Regions from separate parts of the Streptomyces sp. NPDC050388 genome, predicted to be linked through region 3. Evidence: riboswitches for the same ligand, from Rfam matches in the RefSeq annotation. Region 3 holds a riboswitch; each other region holds the start of a gene.
The links. Region 3 has a riboswitch for cobalamin ahead of AB0I73_RS11415 (iron ABC transporter permease). Riboswitches for the same ligand answer to the same signal wherever they lie in the genome.

Region 1 (5,360 bases), on a different contig from region 3:
CGGTTCGTCCAGGACCAGGACCCGGGGCCGCATGGCGACCGCGCCCGCGATCGCCGTCCGCTTGCGCTGCCCGTAGGAGAGCAGGTGCGTGGGACGGTCGGCGAGGCCGGTGATGTCCAGCGCGGCCAGCGCCTCCGTCACCCGCGCCCGCACCTCCGCGTCGGACAGCCCCAGATTGAGCGGCCCGAACGACACGTCCTGGCCCACGGACGCCGCGAACAGCTGGTCGTCGGGGTCCTGCACCACCAGCTGCACGGTCGTCCGCAGCCGGGTCAGCCCCTTGCGGTCGTACCGGACAGGTCGGCCCGCCACGGTCAACTCGCCCTCACCCGGCCGCAGTCCACCGCTCAGCAACCGCATCAGCGTCGTCTTGCCGCTGCCGTTGCGGCCCAGCAGGGCGAGCGCGCGCCCCTCCCGCACCTCGAAGTCGAGGCCGGTGAGCACGGCCGGACCGTCCTCGTACGCGAAGGAAGCGCCCCGCAGGGCGACCAGCGCGGGCCCGCTCATGACAGGGGTCCTTCCAGGACGAGGGTGAGGACGGCCAGCGCGACGAGCAGCACCACGCTCCCGGCCGTGAAACGGACGGAGACCCGGGCCTCCGGCACCAGCACGCGCAGCGTGCCGTCGTAGCCGCGTCCGGCGAGCCCCGTCTGCAGCCGTGCCGCCCGGTCGAAGGACCGGACGAACGCGGTCGCGCCGAGCCCGCCCAGCGAACGCCAGGTCGCCGCCCGGGTGGTGTGCCCGAGCCGAGCCGCCTGCGCCTCCCGGACCCGGCGCACCGAGTCGAGCAGCAGGAAACTCATCCGGTACGTCACCAGCGCCACATCGACGAGGGGAGCGGGCACCCCGGCCCGCACCAGACGCGGCAGCAGGTCGGACATCGGCGTGGTGAAGGCGAACAGCAGCACCCCGAGGGAGGCCGCCGAGGTGCGCAGCAGCAACTCCCCGGCCCGCAAAGGCCCGTCATCGGCCCAGGCCACGAACCCGCCCGGCCCGCCCACCCGCACCAGCAGCGTCAGCGCCCCGGTCACGCAGAAGCCCAGCGGGACCCGGTAGGCACGCCACAACCGTCGCCCCGGCACCCCCGCCGGACCCAGCAGCACCGCGAGCGCGGTCAGCAGCACCAGGACCGAGCCCGGCCAGGGCGGCAGCGAGACCGCCAGCACGGTGAGCCCCAGCCCGAGCACGGCCTTGTCCACGGGATGACGGCGGCGCCAGCGACTGCTGTGCGCCGCCGCGTCGATCGGCAGCACGGGGGATCAGGTCCCGGGTCCCGCGGGGGCCGCTTCGTCGACGTCCGCCTCGGTGCCGGCCCCCCGCTCCTGCTCCGCCCGCGTTCGTTCCGCCCCCTGCCGGCGTCCCCTCCGCAGCCCGAAGTAGTACGCGAGCACGCCCGCGCCGATCGCCGCCTGGAGGGCGAACAGCGCCGACTCGATCTCCCCGGACGGCGGTTCGTACAGCGGCGAGAACCACGGCTCGTAGTCCGGGTCGATCTCGGTGATCGCGGTCTCCGCCTCCGCGTCGGCGCCCGCGAACGGCTCCTCCTTGTGGTCGCCGAGCCCGAGGACCAGCGGCACCACGGCGAGCACGGCGACCAGAAGCAGCAACAGGGAGTTGATCTTCGCGTCACGGCTCATCGGGCCACCGCCTCGCTCGCGCCCGCGCCCGCCGTCTTCTTCCCGAGCCCGGTCACCAACACCCCGAGCCGGGTCAGCTCGCCCTTGCTGGATTGCACCAGCATGCGCATCACCAGCACCGTCAGCAGCCCCTCGCTCACCGCGAGCGGGATCTGCGTGACGGCGAAGATGGAACCGAACTTGCCGAGCGCGCCCAGGAACCCGCTGCCCGGGTCGGGGAAGGCGAGCGCCAGCTGCACACTCGTCACGCAGTACGTCGACAGGTCGGCGACGAACGCGCCGCAGAACACCGCGGCCATCAGCGGCGCCCCGTACCGCCGCGCCAGCCGGTAGACCCCGTACCCCGCCCACGGCCCGACGACCGCCATCGAGAAGACGTTGGCGCCGAGCGTGGTCAGCCCGCCGTGGGCGAGCAACAGGGCCTGGAACAGCAGGGTGATGGTGCCCAGCACCGCCATGACCGGCGGCCGGAACAGGACGGCGCCCAGCCCGGTGCCGGTGGGATGGGAGCAACTCCCGGTCACCGAGGGAAGTTTCAGCGCGGACAGAACGAAGGTGAACGCTCCCGACGCGCCCAGCAGCAGCGTGCTCTCGGGGTGTTCCCTGACCTCACGGATGAGCGACCGGGCTCCGTGGACGACGAACGGCGCCGACGCGACGCCCCAGGCGACCGCGTGCGCCGGTGGTAGAAAACCCTCGGCTATGTGCATGGCTCAGCAGACCCTCTCCAGCACCTCGTGGATGGTTGACGCGCCCTGGCCGGTCTCCTGGCTGACGGGTACCACCGCCCGTGCTCCGCCTTCCCGGGTCCGAGGGGGACCCAGTGGCTGCCGTTCGGTCCTGTCGGGGGACAGGGCCTGGGGCCGGAGCCGGACTTCCCGATCACAGTGGCGAGGGCCGCACCGGCATCACACCGGATTTCCCGTTCACCAAGGCGAGGCGACACTAGACCCCGTCCCGGGCCGCTGACAAGCACTCCCGGGGGGCGCACGGACGGCGCCCCGCAGCTCGCACCCCACGGGCCCACCACGCCGAAGTGCGGGAATGAGGGGAGGGGGTCCTGGGCAGAACCCTGCTGCAACTAATATGCAACAACGAGATCCGGGCAGCAAAGGTGTGAGATCAGATGACGACCCGACGAATAAAGGGTGCCGCCGTCGCGGCGACCATGGCCGCCGCGGTCGCCGCGTGCTCGGCGCCCGGCGGCGGCACGGACGGCGCCGCGGGCGGCGGGTCCGCCGACTCCGTGGTGATCGGGGTCGCCTCCGAACCGGACACCCTGAGCCCCCTGCTCGGCTACGGCAAGGACGGCAACTCCAAGATCTTCGACGGGCTGCTCGCCCGGGACTCCGACCTGGAACTCGAGCCCGCCCTCGCGAAGGCGCTCCCCGAGATCACCGACGACGGCCGCACCTACACCTACACCCTGCGCCCGGGCGTGAAGTTCAGCGACGGCGAACCCCTCACCGCCGAGGACGTCGTCTACACGTACGAAACGGTGCTCGACGACAAGACCAACAACACCGCCAAGAGCGAACTCGACGCCGTCAAGGAGGTCCGGGCGGACGGCGACGACAAGGTCGTCTTCACCCTCAAGTACCCCTACGCGGCCTTCCCGGCCCGCACCGTCCTGCCCATCGTCCCCGAGCACGTCGCCGGCGAGCAGGACCCCAACACCGGCGCCTTCAACACCGAGCCGATCGGCACCGGACCGTACGTCCTCACCGGCTGGAGCAAGGGCGAAAAGCTCACCTTCAAGGCGAACCCGGACTACTGGGGCGGCGCACCGAAGGTGAAGAAGCTCACCATGGCGATCATCGCCGACGACGACGTCCGCGCCACCCGGCTGCGCTCCGGCGACCTCGACGGCGCGACCCTCCCGCCCAACCTTGCCGCCACCTTCAAGAACGACGACGCCCGCAAGACCTACCGGGCCACCACCTACGACTTCCGCGCCGTCACCCTCCCCACCGGGAACAAGATCACCGGCGACACCACGATCCGCCGCGCCCTCGACCTCGCCGTGGACCGCCAGGCCATGGTCGACAAGATCCTCGACGGCGCCGGCCGCCCCGCCTACGGGCCGTTGCCCCTCGACGACCCCTGGTACGCCAAGGACATCGAACGCCCCCAGGACCTCGCCGAGGCCAAGAAGATCCTCGACCGCGACGGCTGGAAGGCCGGCCAGGACGGCATCCGCGCCAAGGACGGCGCCCGCGCCGCGTTCACCCTCTTCTACCCCTCCGGCGACAAGGTCCGCCAGGACCACGCCCTCGCCTACGCCTCCGACGCCAAGAAGGCCGGCATCGACGTCAAGGTCGAGGGCGCCACCTGGGAGGTCATCGAACCCCGCATGGGCAAGGACGCCGTCCTCGCCGGCTTCGGCAGCACCGGCGACCCCGACTTCGGCCTCTACACCCTGCTGCACTCCTCCCTCGCCGGAGACGGCTTCAACAACATGCCCCACTACGACAACCCCGCCGTCGACAAGGCCCTCGAGACCGGCCGCCGCGCCCAGAACCCCGACGACCGCAAGGCCGCCTACGACGACCTCCAGCGCGAACTCGTGAAGGACCCCGGCTACACCTTCCTCACCCACATCGACCACCTGTACGTCCTCGCCGACCGCTGGGGCGACCTCACCACCCAGGTCGAACCGCACGAGCACGGCTTCGCCAGCGGCCCCTGGTGGAACGCCGAGGACTGGCAGCCCGAGAAGTGAAGACCCTGCCCTGGACGGCGATGGGACACCTCGTGGCACGGCGGGCCCTGCTCGCCGTGCCCGTCCTCCTCGTCGTGACCTTCGGCGCGTTCGCCCTCGCCGCCGCCTCCCCGTTCGACCCCGTCAAGGCCTACGCCGGCACCGCCGCCCTCGGCGCCGACCAGGAAACCCTGGACCGGCTCCGGGCCAACCTCGGCGTGGACCAGCCCTTCACCGTCCGCTGGTGGGAGTGGCTGACCTCCGCCCTCACCGGCGACCTCGGCCACTCCAGCGTGATGCGGCAGCCGGTGGCCGAGGCGATCGGCGAACGCCTGGTCTGGTCCACCCTGCTGTGCACCGTCGCGTTCGCCGTCGCCGTCCTCCTCGGCACCCTGCTCGGCGTCCTCGCCGCCCGCCGCCCCGGCTCCCTCCTCGACCGCACGGTCACCTCCCTCGCCTACTGCCTGGAAGCCGCGCCGGTCTTCTGGATCGCCCTGCTCGCCGTCTGGCTGTTCGCCCTCCACCTCGACGTCCTCCCGGCCGGCGGCCTCACCGACACCGGCAGCGAACACGTCACCGCCGCACAGGTCACAAGCCACCTGATCCTGCCCGCCGGCGTCCTCGCCGTCTCCCAACTGCCCTGGTTCACCCTCTACGTCCGCCAGGGCGTCGGCGACGCCCTCGCCGAGGACCCCGTGCGCGGCGCCCGCGCCCGCGGCCTCGCCGAACGCACCGTCCTGCTCGGCCACGCCCTGCGCTCCGGCCTGCTGCCCGTCCTCACCCTCATCGGCTCCCGCGTCCCCGAACTCATCACCGGCGCCCTCCTCGTGGAGACCGTCTTCAGCTGGCCCGGCATCGCCGCCGCCACCGTCGAGGCGGCCACCGCCGTCGACTTCCCCCTCCTGGCCGCCCTGACGACCCTCGCCACCGCCGCCGTCCTCGCCGGAAACCTCCTCGCCGACCTCCTGTACGGACTGATCGACCCGAGGGTCAAGCTGGATGAGATGTGATCCCCATGGCTG
Region 2 (5,360 bases), on a different contig from region 3:
GACGAAGTTGCCCTGCCGGAAGGTCTCGAAGTCCTGCTGGGTGGGGGTGATCGGTGTGAGGTCGGACGAGTACGTCGCCGGGTCGGCGAGGACGGCGGAGACCCCCTGGTGGTCCACGACGCGCCACTGCTTCTGCCCTTCGTCGTAGGTCACGGGGCCCGCCTCGCGCAAGGACCGCCACCGGTCGGCCAACGCGTCCAGGGGCGATTCGGTCCCGGACAGTTGTGTGCTGGTCACCGTTCCTCCTTGGGTGAGGGCGTGCGGGCCCGGCGGTGGGTCACCGACGGCACTGTGGGGCCGCCGGGCAGGGCGGGAAGCCGTGGCCGTCATGGGCGTGGTCAACGGGTATGGCACCGGTCGGCGGTCCTCGCTCCGCGCCAGGCGGCCGACTCGTGGTCAGGCTGGGCCGGCCGCCGCTCGGGGCCGCCCGCCCGTCCGCCCCGCACGGAATGCGGGTGGCTTCCCGGGGCGTCAGCAGACCTCGGGACAGGTTCCGTACGACGGGGCGGCTCCGAGCGGTCTGGACGTCCGCCGTGCGGCCGACAGGTCCGCACGCCCGCAGCCTGGTGACACGTGCGCCAGGCACCCAACAGACATCACCGCATCCCCCCGACTTTCCTGCGCAGCGGCCCCGCGCAGAACTCTCCTGTTCCACGATTCAGTGCTTTTTTTCGTGCCAGAACACGCTTCGACCCGATACCTCCGGGCCGAATGCGCTCACAGTTTTCACGTTGGGTCACACAATGGCAACCCCCCGAAACCGGAGGGGAGATGCCCAGTCAGCGGCCCGCCGCGAGGGGCGTGTACCCGTCGACTCGCACTCAAACCCCTTGCACCAACGGGGAATTCACTTCTCTCGTGACAACCGGGCCATGACCGCCGCCACCTGCACCATCCGCCACTGAGGCATGGTCACCCACCCCGTGGGTTTCGGCCAGATTCGGCAGCGGCATGTCTGAACGCCGCCCGTGCCGAACCCCTTGACGGACACCCGGCACACGGGCGAACGACCCGGCGCGTGAAGGAAGCCACCGGCGCTCACGACCCCGTGCGTGCGCGGGCGTACACCAACCCGCTCGCTGCAGTACCGCAAGCCCCCGCGAGCCGCGAACATGCCGTCCGTCATCGCCCGTCGGCGTCGGCGCACTCGGCGACGAGCCGCACGACGGTGTCCGGATGGTCCGCCAGGAAGAAGTGCTCCCCGGGGAGCGTTTTCAGCCGGAAACCGGCCGTGGTGTGACTCTTCCAGGCCGCGGCCTCCTCCGGCGCGACCTGCGGGTCCCGGTCCCCGGTCAGGCAGAGGACGGGCGTGTCCACCACGGCGTCGGGGACCGGCCGGTACCGGGTCACCGCCCGGTAGTCATTGCGTATGACGGGCAGGAACAGGTCCATGAGATCCGGGCTGCGGACGATCTCCGGGTCGGTGCCGCCGAGACCGGCAAGGTGGTCGAGGATCTCCTGGTCGGAGTCGAAAGCCGGGATCTCGCGCGGTGCCGACGGGGCGGTCCGGCCGGAAACGACGAGACGGCAGTGTGCCGTCAACCGGTCGCGCCCGAGCCGGAGTACCGACTCGAAGGCAACGGACGCCCCCATGCTGTGGCCGACGAGCACGAGCGGCACGGGCTCCGCCGCCCATCGCCGCAGGGACGGCAGCAGCCGGTCGGCGAGTCCTTCGACGGTCGCCACGAACGGCTCGTCGAAGCGCTCCTGCCGCCCCGGGTACTGAACGGCCGCGACATCGTACCCCTCGGGGAACCGCCGTGCGAACGGCGCGTAGAACGAGGCGGCGCCACCGGCGTGCGGAAAGAAGAGCACGCGCGCGTGAGGTGGCACGGCACCGCGCAGTGGTCTGATCCAGGGGTCCTTGCCCTCCATCGGAGCTTCCCGCCCTTCTTCTCTTCCCTGCGGCCGGAGTCGCCCGCCCGGCAGGCCCGGTGTGACCATCGCCGACCGTACGGTGCCCGCGCGCCGACCGTCGAGGGGCACCTCGCGGGGCGCGACCGCCAGGTGCCCGGTGCCGGGGGCGGCAGAGATCGGTCGACCCACGGGAGGCAACCACCAAGATCCACCTGGCGGCCGATGCCCGTTGCCGGCCCCCGTGTTCGCCCTCACCGTCGGACAGGTCGGCCGACCCCGGTCAGACCGGCCGGGCACCGACGGCACGGCCCTCGGCGGGGGGGGCTGGACGACAATGACGTCGGCCCGGTCGCAGACGTCGAGCATGTGGAGACACGTACCGGCGCCACCGTGCGCAGGCGTCGGGTCCGGGCCGTGTGATCGACACCGGTCGCCTCGGGTCTGCCGCAACAGCAGTCCCGGCACGACGATGCGGCACGGAACCGGTCCGGCCGCGGTTGCGCCCGCCGGCTCCTCGGTCGTCGCCCCGGTCGGCGCTGCGGGCACGCCACGCCCTTCGTGTCTCCGGTGAGATCCGCCCCGGTGGTTCGTCGAGGGGCGACCGCGTGAGTTCCCTGGCTCTCGGGTCGAGGCTCGCCCCGGCCTTCCCACCCGCCCCGGGCAGTGGCCTGTCGGGATCCGCTCACCGGTCCCAGTGGCGGGACCGCGCCGGATTCACACCGGCTTCCTCGCTCCGCCGTCGCCCTGTCGCCGGCCAGCCCTCCACTCGGGTGGCGCCCGCACCACGATGGCCTCTGCCCGCCCCGGGGTACGGCCCGGCCGAAGGGCCGGGCACCTCGCCCACCGGCTCGGGCCGAGCGGTCATTCCGTTTCGGGGGCGTGCGGGCTGCTCACGGGCGGCTCGGTCAGGCGGTCCCGGCCGCCGTCGTGGCCGGACGCCACCACCGCGAGGAGACCGATCACGACGGCCGCGGCGGCGACCCGACCCGCGGCCCGCAGGCCCCAGCCCGGCAGGGACCCTCCCTGGCACCGGCCCGGCGCACCCAGCCGCTCCGCCCGCCGGGCCGGCCGCAGCAACCGGAGCAACAGCATGACGGCGACCGGCAGTTGCAGCAGCCACAACACGGTGCGCGGCCACTCGCCGTACCAGACGTTGGTGCCGTACAGCAGGGTGTGCCACACGCTCAGCACGTACACGACGATCACGAAGCGGTGCAGTCGGCGCCAGGCGTTCGCACCGATGCGGTGCCGGACGTAGAACAGCAGCCCCAGGGGGATCGCCAGGTACAGGGCGCCCTGCCCGAGGGGGATGGCGATGCGGCCGGTCCCGGAGTCGTACCAGCCGGGCACGAAGGCGTCCGCGAAGCCGACCCACAACCGCTCGGCCCACCCCACCTGATCTTCGTAGCGCACGAGTTCGGCCGAGAACATCAGCGCGTGCGCGAACATCAGCGCCATCGTGGTCAGACTGGTGGTGCGGTGCCAGCGTTCCAGGACCTGCCGGGAGACGGGCAGCCGGGCCGGGCGCGGCCCCGACAACAGCAGCCCGAGCATGACCGTGCCCCACGCCCACAGCAGCCCCGACCAGCCGAACGCCTGGCTGAGCAGGTACATCCAGTACGTACGCGGGTCGTCCATGAACGGCATGACCGCGACCGTCGCCGACTCGCCCGACTCCATGCGCGCCCAGAAGAACACGAACACAGCCGCCGTGAGGACGACCGCCGCACTCGCGTCGACCAGTGCGGCCCGCAGATCGGCCCGCAGGGTGACGCGGGCCGCGGGGGGCCGGTCAGGGGTGGGCGGCGCGGTCGTCCCGTCGTCCTCGGGCGTCGTCTCTGGCAGCATCCTCGGGCTCCCCGGCGCGGGCCACCGTTGAACGGTGTGCAGGTGTCGTGGAGGAACAAGTGTGGCCGGTGTGAAGGAGATTCACCGAGACGACATCCGGCCAGAGACGCTGGACGAGGCCGAGGAGTTCGGCGCCCATCTGCTGCGTCGCGCCATCGTGAGCGGGCGGCTGCACACGTTCACCACCCGCTCCTGGACACGGCCGCCGGGGGACGGCGAGACGTACACGGTGATCCGCATGCGCCTGGGAGCCGCGCGCCCGGCGGACGGCGGACGAACGGAGAACGCGGGGCCGGAAAGCAGCTGGAGACCGGCTGCCGCGGCAGTCTCCTCACCGGGGATTCCAGGGGTTTCACCCCCAGACTCCGCTTACGGCTGGAAGTACTCCGACATCAGGCGGCTGACCCATTCCGGCTGCTCGATGTCCACCGGGCGGAACTCCGCCATGGCCGGCTTCAGGTCGATGACCGGGGTGCCCGAGACCGCGTCGAGGCCCACCACCGTCAGTTCGCGGCCGCGGACGGATTCGACGGCGCAGCACGTCGACCCGATGCGGTTCGGTCTGCGGGGGCCGCGGCCGGCGAAGACGCCGACGGGCGGGAGGTCGGAGCGGCCGCGGTAGGGGCGGGGTTCGCGGTGGTCGTCGAGTTCCGGGAACCGGTCGAAGACGAAGAGGACTTCCACGTGGGAGAAGCCCTCCAGACCCTGGAGGCAGGCCTCGCCGAAGCGCTCGTCGATGGTGATCGTGCTGCGGACGGCACCCCAGTTGTCCGTGTGCTGGACGTCCGTCCGGTTGTTTCGGACCGTACCTATCGGTGTGATCTCGAAGCTCGGCATGGGTGGAGGCTACCCCCGCCGCGCCCACGCCGGCGTCTCCTCGGGGGCGGAGGCCCGGCGGATCGACCGTCGGCCGCGGCCGGGCCGACCCGGCCACCGACCGGACCGACTCCGTCCCGGACCGACTCCGTCCCGGTCCGGCCCGGCCCGGTCCGTCGAGGCGCCCGCCCCCGAGGAGCCGCCGGTGGTGGGCACCCGGCGGGGCAGCCACCTCCGCAACCAGGGCAGGACACGGCTCGGGCTGGACATCACCTCGTCCGACGGCGGTGTACCGGAAGCGGTGTTCGGGTTCTCCGCGCATCCCGACAACCCCGATGCCCCCACGAATTCTTCGCCATGATCGGCTCGTACGAGGAAGGCCGAACGGTCCTGCGCGGGGACCCGCCGGATCGAACGGGCCGGCAAGGGCCTCGGCGTGACCGGGGCCGGCTTCGGGTCGGCCGGTCGGCGCGGGCGCGTCCGTCTCAGGTCGAGCCGTAGACCTCGCGCACGTTGTCGCGGGGTGCCGGCCGGGTCTTGGCGGCCGGTCCCTCCGCGAAGGCCCGGAGCAGGTTCTCGGTGGCGCGGGTCACGAAGGCCCCGGTGCGCGCGTCCATGCCGTGGTTGCGGCCGTTCTCCCCCGTCCCGGCCATGAGGCCCTCGACCCACCGCATCGTCCCGGACGCGAAGACGCCGGCCCCGCTCGGCACCGTGTAGTACGCCGAATCGGAGTGGCTTCTCCTGCCGTTGCAGACCAGGGGGGAGTGGGCGATGATCTCGATCGGCGCGTCCGGAAGCGACCCCGGGGTGACACGGTCGTACTCGACGCCGACGAGATG
Region 3 (5,360 bases):
CCGCTGGCAGGACATCGAGTACCACGCCCCGTGCCTCTACCTCCTGCACTCCCGGATCGCCCCCGTCGGCGCGCCGGGGCCGAACCCGGACGGCAGCGATCCGCACGCCTTCCACGTCGAGGTCGTCTACGCCATCACCCCGTCCACCGAGAAGACCACGTACGACTTCTGGGCGGTGGCCCGGGACTTCGCACCGGGGGACCAGGAGGTCTCCGACTTCCTGCGGGAGAACAACCGCACCGTGGTCCTGCAGGACGTGGTCGCGCTCAACGTGCTGCAGAAGGCGCTCGACACCGAGCAGGACGGCTACCAGGAGCTGTCCGTCAACATCGACACCGGCGGCCTCGCCGCGCGCCGGATCCTCGCCCGCCTGGCCGCCGAAGGAGCGGACCAGGACCGTCCGGCGGCGGCGTCCCGATGAGCCCGCTGCATCCCCCGGCGCTCACCGGCGGTGGCGTCCACCGCATCCACTGGGTCCTCGGCACCGACCGGTTGCTCGCCGTCTGCCACTGCGGCGCCGAGCGCGAGTTCGAGGACCCGGTGGAACTGTGGGACTGGCTGCTCGCCCACCCCGAGGGGCACCGCCCGCCCGCCGCCGCGACGCCCCCGCCCGCCGGGACGCCCGAGCCCGCCCTCGCCTGACGGAGGAAGTACCGTGACCACCGTGATCCCCACGCGCGCCCAGGAGAGCGGCACCGAGACCGACCTCGACCTGGTCGTCGAGGGCAGGGACACCGTCGCCCGGGGCGTCGTGCGACTGACCCTCGCCCGTCCCGACGGCGGCGACCTGCCGCCCTGGCGCCCCGGAGCCCACATCGACCTCCGGCTCACCCCGGAACTCACCCGCCAGTACTCGCTGTGCTCCGACCCCGCCGACCGAACCCGCTGGCAGGTCGCCGTGCTGCGCGAGCCGGACGGCCGGGGAGGCTCCGCCCACGTCCACGACCACCTGGCCCCCGGCGACCCGGTACGGGTGCGCGGCCCGCGCAACCACTTCGCACTCCAGCCCTCGCCCCGCTACCTGTTCCTGGCCGGCGGCATCGGCATCACCCCGCTCCTGCCGATGCTCGCCGAAGCCGAACGTCAGGGTGCCCACTGGGAGTTGGTGTACGGCGGACGCACCCTTGCCTCCATGGCCTTCCACGCCGAGCTGCGCTCCGCCTACGGCGAGCGCGTCCGCCTGGTACCGCAGGACACACACGGCCTGCCGGACCTGGACGCCCTGCTCGGCAGCCCGCTCCCGGACACGTCGGTCTACTGCTGCGGCCCGGAAGGCCTGCTGCGGGCGGTGGAGGAACGCTGCGCCGTCCGGCCGCACGCCGCCCTGCACACCGAGCGGTTCGCACCCAAGGACCTGCGGCCCGCCGCCGCGGAGGAGGAGTTCGAGGTCGAACTGGCCGGCAGCGGCCGCACCGTGACGGTGCCGCCCGGCGTCTCGGTGCTGGAGGCCGTCGAGCAGGCGGGTGTGCAGGTGCTGTCCTCATGCCGCGAGGGCACCTGCGGCACCTGCGAGACACCGGTGCTCGACGGCACCGTGGACCACCGCGACTCCCTCCTCACCCCCGACGAGCAGGCCGCGAACGACACCATGATGATCTGCGTCTCCCGGGCCGCCTGCCCCCGCCTCGTCCTCGACCTGTGAGCGGTCCTCGACCTGCGAGCGCGGGGGGACCCGGCGAGTCGGTCCTGACGCGGGCGGTGCGCATCCTGGAGGCGTTCACCCAGGACGAGCCCGCCCTGTCCGTCTCCGAGATCGCGCGCCGGTCGGGACTGCACGTGGCCACCGCCTCCCGCCTGATCGCCGAACTCGTCGCGCACGGGCTGCTGGTGCGCGACGAACGGCGTCTGGTACGGGTCGGGGTGCGCCTGTGGGAGCTGGCCTCGCGCGCCTCGCCCGCCCTCACACTGCGCGAGCGCGCCATGCCGTTCCTGGAGGGCGTCCACGACGTCGTCGGCCACCACGTGCAGCTCGCCGTGCGCGACGGGGAGGAGGTGCTGTTCGTGGAACGGCTGTCCACGCCCGGCTCCGTCGTCAACTACACGCGGATCGCGGGCCGCCTGCCGCTGCACGCCTCCTCCAGCGGCCTCGTCCTGCTCGCGCACGCCCCCGCCGGGCTGCGCGAACAGGTCGTCGAGGCAGGGCGGTTGAACGCCTACACAGCCGCCACCCCCGTCGCCCCGGGCAGGCTGCGGGCCCAGCTCGCCGCCGTACGCCGCGACGGCTACGCGTACTGCCCCGGCTTCGTGCACGAGGACGCCCTCGGCATCGCGGCCCCCGTGCGCGACGGCTCGGGCGACGTCGTCGCGGCCGTCGGCGTGGTCGTGCCCAACGACGCCGCCGCCCGGTCCCACCTCCCCGTGGTCCGCACGGCCGCACGCGGCATCTCCCGCGCCCTCGGCACCCGACCGGCGGACGCGCAGGGGAGCGGAGGATGAGCCGGTCCCGGAACGAGACGCCGTTTCGCCGGATCCGGTACCGGCTCTGTGAGCCGGGGTGCGGGAGCGCATCGCGGCGCTGGGCGCGCTGCCGGCGAGCAGCGAGGTGCTCGGGTCGCCCGGGCACCGCTGGGTCCTGGAGGAGCCGCTCGCCGAGGACGAGGTGACCAGGCTGCTCGGCCTCGGCGCCGTCAAGGTGGACGTGGGCCGGGGCTCGGACCGGAGTCGGGTGGTCATGGCCGACCCCGAGGGCAACGAGTTCGACGCCCTGCGCACCCCGGCACCGCGGAACCAGCTCGCCCCTGCCAGGGGTCCTGTAGCCGCACTCCCCACTGCCAGACCGTTGACCAGGACAGATGCAGAAGTCCGGTGAGAGTGCCAGGCCACCCCGGCGGAAGGTGATTTCCGCCACCACCGGCGGGGGTGTCCTGGTGGGCAGGCTAAGCTGCACATGCCCCGCGGGGGAAGTCCGGTCGAATTCCGGCGCTGACCCGCAACGGTAGGCGGAGCCCGTCCGAGGCCCCGCAAGCCCGATTACCCGCGGTGTGAAGGCTCCTGTCAATCGCCGTGGACTGCGAGAGGTGCTGCGCAGGGCGCCCCGCGCCCGGGGCCGCTCCTTCTGTTGCGCAGGGGCACGGCCTGAGGCGAAAGCGACCCGTCCGTGGCCACCACCCTCGAAACCGAACCTGCCACGCCCGCGCACACGCCCCGTACCGGAGCCGGGGCCGCGTCCCCCCGGCGCGTTCCACTGCCCCTTCTCCTGATCGGCCTGGGCGCCGCTCTGCCCGTGTCCCTCGTCTGCGGGGTGGGGATCGGGGCGTCGGGGATCTCCTGGGGCGAGGTGCTACACCACCTGTGGGCCGGGTTGACGGGCGGGTCCATGACCCCCGGCCAGGTGCCGGCGTACACCATCGTCTGGGAACTGCGCCTTCCCCGGGCCGTGCTGGCCGCGATCGTCGGGGCCGGGCTGTCGGCCATCGGCGTCGCGGTGCAGGCCATGGTCCGCAACGCTCTCGCCGACCCGTACGTGCTGGGCATCTCCTCGGGCGCGGCCGTGGGCGCCAACGCCGTGCTCATCTTCGGAGCCTTCGGCGCGCTCGGCGTCTGGGCCCTGTCCACGGCGGCGTTCCTCTCCGCGCTCCTGGCCATGGTGCTGGTGTACGCGATCGCCCGTACCCCTCGCGGACTGAGCCCGCTGCGGCTCGTCCTGACGGGCACCGCGATGTTCTACGGCTTCTCGGCCGTCACCACGTTCATGGTGTTCGCGGCCGAGCGCGGTGAGGCGGCTCGTTCCGCGATGATGTGGCTGCTCGGCAGCCTCGGCGGCGCCAACTGGGCCTCCGTTCCGATCGCCGCGGGGGCGGTGCTCGGCGGCCTCGTCCACCTCGCGTGGTCGGCGCGCCGTCTGAACGCCCTGGCCATGGGCGACGAGACGGCCGCCGCGCTGGGAGTGGACCCGGGGAGGCTGCGCAAGGAGCTGTTCCTGGTCTCCGCGGCCGTCACGGGGGCGGTGGTGGCGGTGAGCGGGGCGATCGGTTTCGTCGGGCTGATGGTTCCGCACGCCGTACGGATGCTCGTCGGCGCCGACCACCGGCGGCTGCTGGCCGTCGCACCGCTCGCCGGAGCCGTCCTGCTGGTCTGGGTGGACATCCTGTCCCGCGCGGTGCTCGCACCGGTCGAACTGCCGGTGGGCGTCCTGACCGCGGCCATCGGCGTGCCGTGTTTCCTCCTGCTGATGCGCCGCCGTTCCTACGCCTTCGGAGGCGTGTGATGCGGGTCGACGTCGACGCACTGACCGTCGAGGCCGAGGGGGCCCGGCTGGTGGAAGAGGTCACGCTGGGGGCGGCCGAGGGGCAGCTCGTCGGCCTGGTCGGGCCCAACGGCAGTGGGAAATCGACCCTGTTGCGCTGCGTCTACCGGGCGCTGCGTCCCTCGGCCGGTACGGTCCGGCTCGGCGGTGAGGACCTGTACGCCATGAGCGCGCGTGAAAGTGCCCGTCGGGTGGCCGCACTGCCCCAGGAGTCAGTCACCGAATTCGATTTCACGGTCGCCGAGGTCGTGGCGATGGGGCGGTTGCCGCACCAACGGTCGGCGGCCCGGACCACCGATGAGGACCGCGAGGCGTGCGCGGCCGCGCTGGTGGGGGTCGGCGCCGGTCACCTCGCCGACCGTGGCTTCCTCACCCTCTCCGGCGGCGAGAGGCAGCGGGTCCTGATCGCCCGGGCGCTCGCCCAACGACCCCGGGTGCTGGTGCTCGACGAGCCCACCAACCACCTGGACATCGCCCAGCAGTTGGAAGTGCTCGCCCTGGTGCGTGGCAGCGGACTGACGGTGCTCACCGCACTGCACGACCTCAACCTCGCCGCACTCCACTGCGACTTGCTCCACGTCATCGACGGCGGCCGGATCGTCGCCTCCGGTGCTCCGCACGACGTGCTCACACCCGAGCTGCTGGCCGAGGTCTTCGGCGTGCGGGCGCATCGCGTCCCGCACCCGGAGACCGGCGCCGTACAGCTGCTCTTCGACCGTCTCCTGCCCGCTCAGCCCACTACCTGAGGAGCCACCTCCACCATGCCGCACCTGGCACGCCCCGCCGCACTCGCGCTCGCCACGGCCCTGCTCCTCACCGGCTGCGGTGCGCAGGTCACCTCTCGGGAAGGAGAGAAGGACGGTTCCGCCGCACGTGACGGCCACTATCCGGTGACCGTGGAGAACTGCGGCCAGAAGAAGACCTACGACACAGCCCCCCAGCGCGTGGTCACCAACGACGTCGGCATCACCGAGATCATGTTCGCGCTCGGACTCGAGGGCCATATGGCGGGCTATGTGATGCCCGACGACAAGGGCGACCTCACGTCCGTTCCCTGGAAGGACGCCTACCAGAAGACCACGTGGCTCTCGAAGGAGAGGATCAACAAGGAGCT

Region 1: another riboswitch for cobalamin. It lies ahead of AB0I73_RS02640 (energy-coupling factor ABC transporter permease); the one in region 3 lies ahead of AB0I73_RS11415 (iron ABC transporter permease).
Region 2: another riboswitch for cobalamin. It lies ahead of AB0I73_RS16675 ((2Fe-2S) ferredoxin domain-containing protein); the one in region 3 lies ahead of AB0I73_RS11415 (iron ABC transporter permease).

What each region holds. Positions count from the first base shown of each region.
Region 1 is NZ_JBFAKH010000003.1:39,521-44,880, forward strand. It holds gene AB0I73_RS02625 (ATP-binding cassette domain-containing protein) at 1-507, opposite strand, end outside; gene cbiQ (cobalt ECF transporter T component CbiQ) at 504-1,253, opposite strand; gene AB0I73_RS02635 (energy-coupling factor ABC transporter substrate-binding protein) at 1,260-1,637, opposite strand; gene AB0I73_RS02640 (energy-coupling factor ABC transporter permease) at 1,634-2,347, opposite strand; cobalamin riboswitch at 2,377-2,586, opposite strand; gene AB0I73_RS02645 (ABC transporter substrate-binding protein) at 2,764-4,359, shown strand; gene AB0I73_RS02650 (ABC transporter permease) at 4,380-5,348, shown strand; gene AB0I73_RS02655 (ABC transporter permease) at 5,354-5,360, shown strand, end outside.
Region 2 is NZ_JBFAKH010000025.1:66,192-71,551, forward strand. It holds gene AB0I73_RS16665 (cytochrome P450) at 1-237, opposite strand, end outside; gene AB0I73_RS16670 (alpha/beta fold hydrolase) at 1,123-1,875, opposite strand; partial or broken gene AB0I73_RS16675 ((2Fe-2S) ferredoxin domain-containing protein) at 2,141-2,328, opposite strand; cobalamin riboswitch at 2,465-2,587, opposite strand; gene AB0I73_RS16680 (ferric reductase-like transmembrane domain-containing protein) at 2,719-3,705, opposite strand; gene AB0I73_RS16685 (SAM-dependent methyltransferase) at 4,075-4,542, opposite strand; gene AB0I73_RS16690 (hypothetical protein) at 4,727-4,882, shown strand; gene AB0I73_RS16695 (N,N-dimethylformamidase beta subunit family domain-containing protein) at 5,007-5,360, opposite strand, start outside.
Region 3 is NZ_JBFAKH010000015.1:69,749-75,108, forward strand. It holds gene AB0I73_RS11390 (aromatic ring-hydroxylating dioxygenase subunit alpha) at 1-421, shown strand, start outside; gene AB0I73_RS11395 (hypothetical protein) at 418-642, shown strand; gene AB0I73_RS11400 (PDR/VanB family oxidoreductase) at 656-1,642, shown strand; gene AB0I73_RS11405 (IclR family transcriptional regulator) at 1,639-2,436, shown strand; partial or broken gene AB0I73_RS11410 (VOC family protein) at 2,591-2,809, shown strand; cobalamin riboswitch at 2,876-2,997, shown strand; gene AB0I73_RS11415 (iron ABC transporter permease) at 3,098-4,207, shown strand; gene AB0I73_RS11420 (ABC transporter ATP-binding protein) at 4,207-4,992, shown strand; gene AB0I73_RS11425 (ABC transporter substrate-binding protein) at 5,008-5,360, shown strand, end outside.